4 regions of the Priestia sp. ST2 genome follow, and region 3 is predicted to be linked to each of the others. Evidence: riboswitches for the same ligand, from Rfam matches in the RefSeq annotation. Region 3 holds a riboswitch; each other region holds the start of a gene.
What was found. A riboswitch is a leader RNA that binds a small molecule or an ion and turns the genes downstream of it on or off. The one in region 3 is predicted to bind lysine.
Positions count from the first base shown of each region.

Region 1: linked by a shared signal. The riboswitch ahead of dapA (4-hydroxy-tetrahydrodipicolinate synthase) and the one ahead of AC0KUU_RS07625 (amino acid permease) in region 3 are both predicted to bind lysine.
Region 2: linked by a shared signal. The riboswitch ahead of AC0KUU_RS00880 (aspartate kinase) and the one ahead of AC0KUU_RS07625 (amino acid permease) in region 3 are both predicted to bind lysine.
Region 4: linked by a shared signal. The riboswitch ahead of lysA (diaminopimelate decarboxylase) and the one ahead of AC0KUU_RS07625 (amino acid permease) in region 3 are both predicted to bind lysine.

Region 1 covers NZ_JBVVNT010000002.1:991,808-994,974, reverse strand. Annotated here, with positions in the region: gene AC0KUU_RS11480 (H-type small acid-soluble spore protein) at 1-172, opposite strand, end outside; gene AC0KUU_RS11475 (hypothetical protein) at 578-865, shown strand; gene AC0KUU_RS11470 (hypothetical protein) at 927-1,184, shown strand; lysine riboswitch at 1,443-1,621, shown strand; gene dapA (4-hydroxy-tetrahydrodipicolinate synthase) at 1,749-2,636, shown strand; gene AC0KUU_RS11460 (DMT family transporter) at 2,899-3,167, opposite strand, start outside.
Region 2 covers NZ_JBVVNT010000001.1:177,189-180,355, reverse strand. Annotated here, with positions in the region: gene AC0KUU_RS00885 (YslB family protein) at 1-512, shown strand, start outside; gene AC0KUU_RS00880 (aspartate kinase) at 564-1,796, opposite strand; lysine riboswitch at 1,938-2,115, opposite strand; gene uvrC (excinuclease ABC subunit UvrC) at 2,181-3,167, opposite strand, start outside.
Region 3 covers NZ_JBVVNT010000002.1:235,403-238,569, reverse strand. Annotated here, with positions in the region: gene thiT (energy-coupled thiamine transporter ThiT) at 117-725, opposite strand; TPP riboswitch at 758-858, opposite strand; lysine riboswitch at 1,033-1,217, shown strand; gene AC0KUU_RS07625 (amino acid permease) at 1,320-2,759, shown strand; gene AC0KUU_RS07620 (hypothetical protein) at 2,796-3,164, opposite strand.
Region 4 covers NZ_JBVVNT010000002.1:422,043-425,209, reverse strand. Annotated here, with positions in the region: gene AC0KUU_RS08575 (dicarboxylate/amino acid:cation symporter) at 1-447, opposite strand, end outside; gene lysA (diaminopimelate decarboxylase) at 500-1,828, opposite strand; lysine riboswitch at 1,974-2,156, opposite strand; gene AC0KUU_RS08565 (CBO0543 family protein) at 2,223-2,735, opposite strand; gene AC0KUU_RS08560 (NAD(P)/FAD-dependent oxidoreductase) at 3,071-3,167, shown strand, end outside.

The DNA.
Region 1 (3,167 bases), 760 kb from region 3:
CTTCTAAATCAAGGACTGGAACCATACGGTCTTCATCATGTGTTCCTCTCGCATGAACGGTAGCCATACTTGATGTTTCATCTACACTTTTAATCCAAATAGGAACTCCGTGGTAATGAACATCAATTTCCTTGGGTGAAGAAAGAATTTGCTTAGCTCGATCTATTTCCATATTATCACCTCATTTTTTAGTATGTCCCTGCAATGCATCAATTAAAAGATAAAGCTATATTTCCTCAACAATAATTTGACTACACGCTACAACTCATTCCCTCAAAAATTAATCTATCCTTTAACCTTACAAAAATCGAACATCAATGGGTTTGCTTAACCTCATTTTATTCTTTAATTCGAATACGTATAAATACGAAAAATGAGCACATACTGTACCTAATCAGATTCCTCCTTTTGCTGACAAATCATTTCTCCTTTAATATGTTAAGTTTACAAAAAACATCTGTCTTCACAGGTGTTTTTTATTTTGAGAAAATATATTAATTTGTATACAAACTAAGTTTTATTTTACTTCTAGTAGGGGAATAAAATAGTAAATTAAATTGGAGAGGATGAGGGGTTTATGATAGAGATGGAGGTAAAGAACCTTCAAAGGTCAGAAGCTAAATTTAGAAAGGCTGAATCAGAATACTTAAATAAGGCAATCGAAGAGTATTTCGTTCGTCGTACATACCATAATGCACCAGTAGTTGATGCACTTCGATATGTACTAACGATTGATAATAAAAGGGAACATTTAGAAAGTGCCGTTGAACTTTTTGGAGATAATATCAAAGAAGTAAATAACCAAGATATTATAAACTATTTAAATCAATGTAGATGTTATAAGGAAATAAGAGATATAGTCTAAATTTGATGCTATCTTATGAAAAAATTTATTGTTCATAAATAACCAAAAGGGGATTGGAGATATGAACTATAAACAAAGGGATTATTATATTAGCGCAAAAGAAAATGAATATTATAAAGTACTAAATGTAGTCGATTATATGTTAGAGGAAGCAAAAAGCAACAATAAATATCCTATATGGGGTGAAAAGCTAAGAACTGAGTTAAAAGAAAGTGCTGGCAACAATCTTACTCCATGGCATTTTAATACAATAATATCCGTACTTTTAGATTACGTACCTGATGAAGTAAAGAATAAACCTAATGCTAAGTCACTCTAAGCGGGTGGCTTTTTATGATGTGCATAATATGTAAGTTAAAACATGTGGTGAATAGCAAAAAGAAAGGTGAAATAGTAATATGAGTGATACTGAGATTGTGGGTTTGAGTCAATAATCCGGAGTCATTCTCTCAAAAATAAGTGTAAGGACTTAATTACAAGGTTTCCATAAAATTATACTTAAATGATTCTTGCGTGAAAGGAAATTTACTGTTATATTAAATTCAATTAAATATTTTCTTATTTCAATATTTTTTGAAGTGAGGATAGAGGCGCAAAGATCATAAGTATACAATTTGAGGAGAATGAGATCCAATGACAATTGTGGAAAGGGGTATTTGCCGAAGCCGAAAGAATCTCATGTTCTTGAAGCTGGTTCTGCTGTTGAATAAATACAGAACTGTCATATGGGAAACTGTATGGAGGGCTATCTTACGCACGGAAACTATTTTTGATAAATATTGTTTCTACTGCAGCAACGAATCCCTCGTTGCTGCTTTTTTGCGTTTCTTATGAATGGCCCTAACCCCTCTAATTTTTAAAAATTTATAAAGGGTGTGTAGTTATGAATTTTGGCCAAGTATTAACAGCAATGGTTACCCCGTTTGATCAGAATGGCGAAATTGATTTTAACGCGACGAAAATGTTAGTTGAGCATTTAATTACAAATGGCACAGATAGCTTAGTTGTAGCTGGTACAACTGGAGAGTCTCCAACATTAACCACAGAAGAAAAAATTAAATTATTCCAATGTGTGGTAGAAGCTGCTGCGGGAAGAGTCCACGTCATCGCTGGAACTGGCTCAAACAACACGCAAGCTTCGATTAGCTTAACGAAACTTGCAGAGGAAACAGGAGTCGATGGTATTATGCTCGTTGCTCCATACTATAATAAGCCGTCTCAAGAAGGCTTGTACCAGCACTTTAAAACGATTGCCCAGTCAACCTCTTTACCAGTTATGCTTTACAATATCCCAGGGCGAAGCGTAGTTAACATTTCTGTTGAAACAATTGTTCGTCTATCAGAGATTCCTAATATTGTATCAATTAAGGAAGCAAGTGGCAACTTGGATGCCATGGCAGAGATTATTAGCAAAACACCTAGCGACTTTACACTATACAGCGGCGATGATGGGTTAACAATACCAGTATTAGCAATTGGCGGGGCAGGAGTTATTTCAGTTGCTTCCCATATCATTGGCAATGATATGCAAGAAATGATTAATGCCTTCAAAAATGGCGATGTCCAAAAAGCTGCTGCTACACATCGCAATCTGCTTCCAATTATGAGAGCATTATTTATTGCGCCAAGTCCTTCACCAGTAAAAGCTGCATTAAATCTAAATGGAATACAAGTTGGCGGTGTTCGTTTGCCAATGGTTCCTTTAAGCAATAAAGAGCAAAGTGCGCTAGAAGAAGTTCTGCAAACTAGCGGCATTAACGTTACCTGTTGAAATAAATAAAAACAGATTAGAAGAGAGAGCATAGCTAAAACGACCGATTCAATCGATGCATTAAGGCAAGATTGGTGCACAAAGCTCAAGATGGATGAATCATCATTTAGCTAACTCCTAAAAACAGAAAAACTCCCTTAACGCATTGGGGGAGTTTTTCTGTTTTTTCTATGTATGTATACTATATACATCTTCAGTTGCCATACAGAGGGAGACCTATTTCACTATATGTTCGTTCTTCTGTCGGTATTGGTGCAAAAACTTATATCTTAGTCAACACGATTCCGCATAAAGTAAGAATAATTCCTATTAATTGATATTTTTTAAGTCTTTCTTTAAAGATAATTAAGCTCCCAATTAAAACAACAATACAATTTAAACTAATGATTGGATAAACCACGCTGGATGGACCTTCCTTTAGGGCGAATAAATAACAGCTGTAACCAATCGTACTTAATATACCAACTAGTATACCTATCTTTATTTCAATTTTATGTGCAGTTAATTGTTTAAATTCTTTCCGAGCTAATA
Region 2 (3,167 bases), on a different contig from region 3:
CAGAATCACAGCAAGAACTTGAAGAGACGATGGAAACATCAGAACCTAATGTCACAGCTGAAACAGAGAGAACTCTTGATCACGTTTCATATTTCGGATACAGCCTTTTGCGTGACGTGTTAATTCCAGAGCTTCTTGGAGACGAAACAAATACCATTTCATACTGGGCAGGAAAACACCTTGCTCGGAAATACCCATTAAATACAATGGATGAAATCGTCGCTTTTTTTAAAGCAGCTTCCTGGGGAACACTGACGCTTGCAAAAAAAGATAAATATTCACTCGAGCTTGAGTTATCAGGTGATGTGGTCAGCAAAAGATTTCAGCAGGAAACTTGTTCGTTTCATCTTGAGTCAGGATTTGTGGCTGAACAGATTCAGCGTCAAAACAACTGCCTAACAGAAGCCTACTTAACACATAAAGAAAAGAACGGAAAAGTGCTGATTTCCGTGCAGTGGGACCGAAAAGATATCTTACCTACCGAAACACGCGCGGAGCGTTATAAAAAGTAGGAAATACGTATATATAAAAGACGTGGAGATACCACGTCTTTTTTCTCTTCTTTATACTTGCACTGCTTGCTGCTCTTCTAATTCAAATGCTACGTGAAGCGTCTCAACAGCTTTTACCATATCAGCATGCGGTACAACTGTAGATACTTTAATTTCAGACGTGCTGACCATCTTCACTTCAATTTTCTCTCCTGCCAGCACTTCAAACATTTCGGCTGCAACGCCTGGATTAGAAATCATGCCAGAGCCGACAATTGATACTTTAGCCAAACCGCTTTCATGTTCAATACGCGTATATCCCAAAGTAGATTTATACTCTTTTAAGACGGCAAGAGCGGCGTCTACGTCTACGGTTTTAATAGAAAATGAGATAGAGAGACGATTATTAGCCGTTACGTTTTGAATAATAATGTCCACATTTAACTGTTCTTTTGCTAATGCTGTAAAAATAGTAGAAAGAGTTTGCAACTCGTTGTTTAACCCTTCAATTGTCACTCGTGAAATATTATCTTCAAACGCAATTCCTCTTACGACTAAGTTTTGTTCCATTGAAACTTCCTCCTCAACAATCGTTCCATTCTCGTTTTCTAAGCTTGAACGCACTTCTAGCGGTACCTGATAATTTTTTGCAAACTCAACAGCGCGCGGATGCAGCACCCCTGCTCCCAAATTAGCTAATTCTAACATTTCGTCATATGAAATAGAGTGAAGCTTACGAGCATCTTCTACATAGCGCGGATCTGTCGTAAACACTCCTGTTACATCTGTATAAATATCACATTTTGCAGCTTTTAATGCTGCGGCAAGAGCTACTGCCGTCGTGTCAGAGCCGCCTCGACCTAATGTTGTAATGCTACCATCTCCTGAACAGCCTTGGAATCCAGCTACTACTACGATTCGGCCTCTATCTAATTGGCTTTGAATACGAGTCGTGTCAATGTGCTGGATTCGTGCATTGCTGTGAACTGCTTCCGTCTGGATACCAGCTTGCCAACCTGTTAGCGAAGTTGCTTCATACCCTTTATATTGAAGGGCCATTGTTAACAGGGAAATCGTTACTTGTTCTCCAGTTGTAAGAAGCATATCCATTTCGCGTTTGCTTGGACTGTCCGTAATATCACTTGCTAATTTCACCAGTGCATCTGTAGTTTTGCCCATTGCCGATACAACAACAACTACTTGGTTACCGCGCTCTGCTTCTTGAATAACACGGTTTGCTACATGTTGGATACGTTCAACAGAACCAACAGATGTTCCACCAAATTTTTGAACGATTAATGCCATAATTTTGTTCATTCCTTTTCAATAAATTTGCATATGCAGGATGATGAGAAGCTAAATTTTTTTACTCAGACAATAAAAAAAGCAATGAGATGAGCTCTCATTGCTTAACGAACGAAAATTATAAAACATAACCGTCCACTGCCGTGAGATAGCTCTCCAAGAATCTACATCTTGACAATCCTACGTTTATTCAACGCAGAACCAGCAATCATTACTATGAGGTAATGTTCACTTCGGCAAATTTCCCTTTCCGCATCATTCATAAGAGCTCATACCCTTCCTGATACGTACTGATTAAATTTGCACCTCTATCTTCACTTCATTTGATGAAGTGTCGTATGAAATTAGTTAATAGCTTATCAAATATTTTCTATTATTTCAAGACTATTTTTGCAATGTTTCATAAATTTTTTCAGCGATGTTTTGAGGAACACCTGAATTTCGAATATCATCAACCGTTGCTTCTTTCAATTTTTTCACCGAACCAAAATACTTTAACAAAGCTTTTTTACGTTTTTCGCCCACTCCCGGAATATCGTCCAGAACAGACTGAAAAGCGGACTTAGAGCGCACTTGACGGTGGAAGGTAATCGCAAAACGGTGAACTTCATCTTGAATTCGCTGAAGCAAATAAAATTCTTGACTATTGCGTTCGAGCGGTATGATTTGAGGAGGCTCACCAATCATCAGGTTGGAGGTTCTGTGCTTATCATCTTTGACAAGACCTGCTGTAGGCACTAAAAGTCCCAATTCATTTTCGAGAACGTCCTGTACTGCAGCTAAATGCCCTTTGCCTCCATCTACAACAATTAAATCTGGAAGCGGAAGACCCTCTTTTAACGCTCTGGAATACCGTCTGCGAACGACTTCTCTCATGGAACTGTAATCATCTGGTCCCTTTACGGTCTTAATTTTATATTTGCGATATTCTTTCTTTTCCGGTTTCCCATCAACAAAAACAATCATCGCAGAAACGGGATCTGTCCCTTGAATATTTGAATTATCAAATGCTTCAATCCGATAAGGAGCGGCAATTCCAAGCTCTTCTCCTAACCGTTCAACTGCGCCAACCGTGCGCTCTTCATCTCGTTCAATTAAATAGAATTTTTCACCGAGCGCAATTTTTGCATTTTTACACGCAAGTTCTACTAATTCTTTCTTTTTGCCTCGCTTTGGATGCTGAACCTCTACTTCTACTAATTTCTCAGCCAACTCTGCATCAATCGTTGCTGGAACCATTACTTCTTTTGGCTTAATATTTTTGGCATAAAACTGACCGATAAAAGTTAAGAAATCTTCTTCTGGCTCTTTATAAAAAGGAAACATAGAAACTTCTCGCTCAATTAACTTCCCTTGGCGAATAAAGAAAAC
Region 3 (3,167 bases):
TAAAACAGTTTTTTGAATATTTCACTAACTATGTTATCAAACCTGACACACTTTTGTGTAAACAAAGGTGACAAATGACAAAAAAGACTAAATCTTGGTAGATTTAGTCTTTTTGCTTATGATGAGTGTGATTTAGTTACAATCATTCTTGATGCGGATGGAATTAATAGTGAAAGAATGATTAAGCAGGCTATTAGTGACCCTACCATTGAAATACCGTTCATTGAAAAAGAATACCATAGAGCGGACATACCCTTTGGCGCATATGATCCCCAAAAAATAATGCCCGCAATAAAGTGCCAGAAATACCGTGCGAAGCTGCCGATAACAAGGGATAAAACAATCAAAACAAAAGCTTTTGATCTGTTATTGTTAGCTAAATTTGTTTTAATAGATTGCGAAAAAATACCTCCAAAACCTATAAAAGCAAAAGCCACAATATATTCAATAAACGTTTGTAGCGCTGTTAAAATATAAGCCGTTCCTGTTGCCAACTGCAACAGCCCCCATAATAGACCAGATAGAGCCCCGCCTTTTACTCCCCAGCGAAAGCACATAATAAAAATGGGCACCATGGAGAACGAAATACTCACAGCCGTTGCAATCTTAATGGAAGGCAAAAGATCAAGTAGAAGTGCTAATGCTGCAAAAATAGCTATTTCAATTTTAGCCTGTAAAGGTAATGCTTTATTCACGTTTCTCACTCCTGTTTTTGAATCATTCATATCAAACGGTTTACACAGGAGTAAGCAAATATATGCTACTATTCCCACATTCCTACGCTAGCGTTAACTAACAGGTTCGAAGGGTCTGAACAATTTGTTCACTCTCAGCACGGCGGCTCCCCCTGTGGTACGTTCGGATATTTATGTAGTATTATGACAACATTCATTATACCATATGTAGCAAAATAGATTCGAGAGATTTCAAAGATGTTTCTATTTTCTGAATCTATTTTTTATAATGACAATCGTTTTAGTATTTGGTATACTTCTTTTATGTCAAATGAATATAAAAAACCCTCATCCTAATCGATGAGGTAGAGGTCGCAGTTTTTAATAGTAAAGCAACGGAAATGCAGAGAACATTGAGGATGTTGCTTGAAAGGAAAAATTGCCGAAGTTTAGATCACTTCTCGGTTGATTTAAGCTGGGGCTGTCTCCGAACAGGAACAGAACTGTCACATCATGCGAGTGATGTGAAGAGCTATCTTCACGGAAGGTTGACGCGGTTTTCAGATTTAAAAGCGCGCACATATACTGCGGGCTTTTTTTATGTTATCCCGTCTCTTTCCGTACATTCGAAAGGAGTATTTATCTATGCAAGAGCAGCAAGAATTAAAACGTGGGTTGAAATCTCGCCACTTAACGATGATTTCATTAGGAGGAGCCATCGGAACCGGCTTATTCCTAGCAAGTGGTGGAGCAATTCACACAGCAGGACCTGGGGGAGCGCTTTTAGCTTACGCTATCATTGGTGTCATGGTTTACTTTTTGATGACCAGCCTAGCGGAGCTCGCAGCTTATATGCCTGAAGCCGGTTCATTTAGTACGTATGCGTCTCGGTTTGTAGATCCATCCTTTGGTTTCGCTCTCGGCTGGAACTATTGGTATAACTGGGCTATTACGATTGCAGCTGAATTATCTGCTGGAGCCCTTATTATGAAATTTTGGTTCCCAAACTCTTCTTCTATTTTATGGAGTGCCCTGTTTTTATTAATTATGTTTGGGCTTAACTACCTTTCTGTAAGAGGATTTGGTGAATCTGAATTTTGGTTTTCGTTAATTAAAGTAGTAACGGTTATCATCTTTTTAGTTATTGGCATTATGATGATTTTTGGTATCTTTAACAATGAAGCACCAGGGTTTAAAAACTTCACGCTTGGTGATGGACCCATTCACGGTGGATTCTTTACTGTCTTAGGTATTTTTATGGCTGCTGGTTTTTCATTTCAAGGAACAGAGTTGCTTGGAGTCGCAGCTGGAGAAAGTGAAGATCCGGAAAAAACGGTTCCTCGCGCAGTTAAACAAGTCTTCTGGCGCATCTTGTTATTTTATATTTTAGCTATTTTTGTTATCGGGATGCTTATTCCATACACAGCCGATTCATTAGCAAGTGATGATGTGCGAGTAAGTCCATTTACTTTAATATTCGAACGAGCAGGTCTGGCGTTTGCAGCATCAGCTATCAATGCCGTTATTTTAACAGCCGTTTTATCTGCTGGTAACTCAGGTATGTATGCTTCTACGCGTATGCTGTGGAACTTAGCGAAAGATGGAAAAGCACCAAGGTTCTTAGCAAAAGTGAATAAACGAGGCGTTCCAGTGAATGCTTTAATCGCAACGGCACTTGTCGGTACACTTGCATTTGGTGCTTCATTTTTTGGAGACGGTGCGGTATACACGTGGTTACTTAACGCTTCTGGTATGTCTGGTTTTATTGCTTGGTTAGGAATTGCCATCAGCCACTATCGTTTTAGAAGAGCATTTGTTGCCCAAGGTCATGATTTGAGTGAACTTCCATATCATGCAAAACTTTTCCCGTTTGGTCCTATCTTTGCCTTTATTTTATGTGCTGTTGTCATTTTAGGTCAAAACTATTCGGCGTTTATGGGTGATTCGATTGACTGGTACGGTGTACTTGTTTCTTATATCGGACTTCCTTTATTCTTAATTGTTTGGTTAGGATACAAATGGACGAAAAAGTCTAAACTTATTCCGTTAAAAGAATGCCAAGTAACAGTGAAAAAATACGAATAAAAAAAGCTCTCTATTCAAAAGAATAGAGAGCTTTTTTTATGTGATCTGATCAGCAAAATGAAGAGATATATAGGCGGGCTGATTTTTCATAACAAGCATATAACCTTTGAGGGGACGATTACAGTAATCAGCAGCTTCTATATAATAAATACGCTGAACTAACCTGCTTAAATGGGTTACAAAAGATGGAAGTTGATGAGTAGGAATGCTTTGGATGTAGTCTATGATTTCTTGTTTAGTTTGAAGGCCCGAATGGGTACATTCTAACAGATGAAAAAGCGGATCTGCTGCTATAGTAGATAGTTCAGAATTGTGTTTGATTCTATTCAGCTGGATATGCAGTTCTTTTTTTGACCATGTCTTTGGAATAGCTCTTAGATGCTGATATTGAAAACGTGTATTCATGAT
Region 4 (3,167 bases), 190 kb from region 3:
GTGCTCTTTCGAAAATAACTGAACAAAATCAGGTACAGTAAATGTACTAACAAGCTGAGTTAAAAGCGTCATTTTTTCAGCTGTATTTTCACTGTCACCCATCAATTCTTTAATGGCAGAAGTATCTACATTATGTAGCGGATTGTAAAGTGATGCGCCTAAAAAGCCTAAAACGGCTGAAACAGCAGCAGTGGCGATAAACACAACGGCGATACCTAGCATAATTTTACCAAGACGCTTCATTTCATTCATGTTTGCGATCGCCGAAGCCACACTAAAAAAGACAAGGGGAACGATAATCATGAACATTAAATTAAGAAACAAATCACCAAAGGGCTTTACGACTGCCACATCCGGCCCGATAGCATATCCTGCTATCCCGCCAATTAAAATAGCGAGAAGCAGAATAAGCGATGATCTGTACGTTTTAAATACACTTAAAACCATAGTTAGATTTCCTCCAAACAACAATAGCTTCTTTACTACGCAAGAACAGCTATTATTTGCTCATTGCATACGTAGTAACGACTGGCTTTACATCTTTACGCACCAAATCTTCGTATGTTTCTCGCTCTACAGCAAGACGAGCTTCTCCATTTTTTACAAATACAACAGCAGGGCGCGGAATACGGTTGTAATTGCTAGCCATTGAATAGTTGTAGGCACCTGTAGAGGACACTGCTAATAAATCTCCTTGATTAACGCGCGGTAAATCAATATCCCAAATAAGCATATCTCCTGATTCACAGCATTTACCCGCAATTGATACTGTTTCATCTTTTTTATCCGTCACTCTATTAGCCAAGACAGCTTCATGTTTTGCATCGTAAAGAGCAGGACGGATATTATCGGTCATACCGCCGTCAATTCCTACGTATTTTCGTACACCTGGAATCTCCTTCGTTGATCCAATTGTATAAAGCGTTGTACCTGCTTCTCCTACGATGCTTCTTCCAGGCTCAATCCAGACTTCTGGAAGGGTATAATTCTGTTCAGTTAACGTGCGGCTTAGCTTTTCTGTCAGTGCATCTACATAATACTCAACTGGAAGAGGAGAGTCGCTTTCGGTATAACGAATACCAAAACCACCACCTACGTTTAAAACTTTTACTTCAAATTCCATTTTATCACGAATGCTGAATAAGAAATCAGTTAAAATATCAATGGCGCGAGAAAAACCATCTACTTCAAAAATTTGCGAACCAATATGACAATGAATGCCTAAAAGATCGTAGTAAGGCTTTTCTAACGCAGAACTTACCGCTTTCATGGCTTGGTCATTGGAAAGACCAAATCCAAACTTGGAGTCTTCCTGTCCGGTCATAATATATTCATGTGTATGGGCTTCAATTCCTGGAGTAACACGCAGAAGAATAGATGCTTTCTGTTTGCGCTCAGCTGCTAAGGCATGCAAAACTTCAAGTTCGGTAAAGTTATCAACAACAAAACAGCCAATATTCGCATCAAGAGCCATTTCCATTTCTTCAATCGTTTTATTATTGCCGTGAAAATGAATGCGTTCAGCTGGATATCCAGCTTCAAACGCTGTAAATAATTCGCCTCCTGAGACCACATCTAGTGACATATCAAGCTTCGTTAAAAGGCTAGCCATTTCCATACAAAGAAATGCTTTCCCTGCATAGGCGATTTGATATGAAAATCCGCTTCTTCGAAAGGCTGAATGGAAGGCCTTGCATTTCGTTTCAATTAATTCTTGATCGTAGATGTATAGGGGAGTGCCGTATTGTTTTTTCAGTTCGACCGTATCGCACTGCCCAATTTCTAAATGATTGCTGCTGTTAATTTTACTCGTTCCATGTAAGTACATACTCCGTATCCCTCCATTTAAATCATTCAACTATAACTTTGAACTTTGATGGTCAGTAGAAAAACACAAAAAAGACCCGTGAAGTGATGTTCACGCGTCTTGGTTTCATAATAATAAAGTATTATTACATTCTAGGCATCAACATCTCTTCAATAGCTCTCCACAAACCAAATGGTTTGTGACAGCTCAGCATTTATTCAATACTGAACCAGTATATGAACACAATGGATGTTTATATACTTCGGCACGAAATCCCTTTTACTTATCTTCACAGACTCCATTAGTCTCCAATAAGTGACTCTTGATTTCATGCACCTCTATTCTCAGAGAGGAAAATTATATTTAAATGTAATTCCTATTATATTTCCTTTTCCTCCGTCTAGTCAATGAAAAGTTAAGGCATAGGAATATCAAAAAAAATAAATAAGAAAGCTATGAAGCTTCCAGATAGAATCCAAGCGACCAGTGCTGTCTTCTGATGAATGACTAAAAGTGAGAACGTGGCAATGTTGAAGAGAAAAGAACACAGCAGCGACCATCCATAATGATGAGTGATACTGTGATTAACATAAGCAATGAACTCAATCACAGTAAATAAAAGCGCCCACAAAAGAATCCACCACAGCCTGCCGCTTACATGCAGCGGCAGCCTTCCTAAAAAAACCGGTATAACAAACGGATAAATAATTAAAGTTATTCCAAGGGAAACCATTAGGTGATCGGGTAGAAAAAGGTGATCAATACCTACAGGGTGAAATACCCATACGCGGTGATGAAACAGCAGCACTTCATAAAGCAAATTCCCTGTGACCCAAAACAGCAAAGTAGGATAGTATTCTTGATACCTTCGCCACTTGCCAAATAGTAAACCAAGAATGATGAAAAATAATACAAATGAAGATTGCATACGCTCTCCTTAAAATAATGGTTATTTCTTTTTATTTACATATTATAGTGGTTTTATTCTTTCATTTTTTTATTCAGAAACTATAATAAAAAAGCGGTAAGCGCAGTGTTAAATATGGGTGATCACTATTTGTGGTTTGCTTCAGCTCACCATAATTCCCGTAAAAGAACTTATTGCGCTTTTGTTTACAATGAAAGGAGCTATATGTCAAAGTCAGCAAGATTCAAAAATAAGCTCAAGATAGCTTCGCCTAGTATGTGACTTCTTTTTTTGCTATGCTAAAGTTGCGTACATATAGCATGAGAATATTAGAAGAAAGAAAAGGGTGTTTTGGTATGAAAACATACATCGTAGTTGGAGCTGGGGTACTTGGAGCTTCTACAGCATATCATTTAGCAAAAGCAGGAGCAGATGTGACATTGATAGATCGCA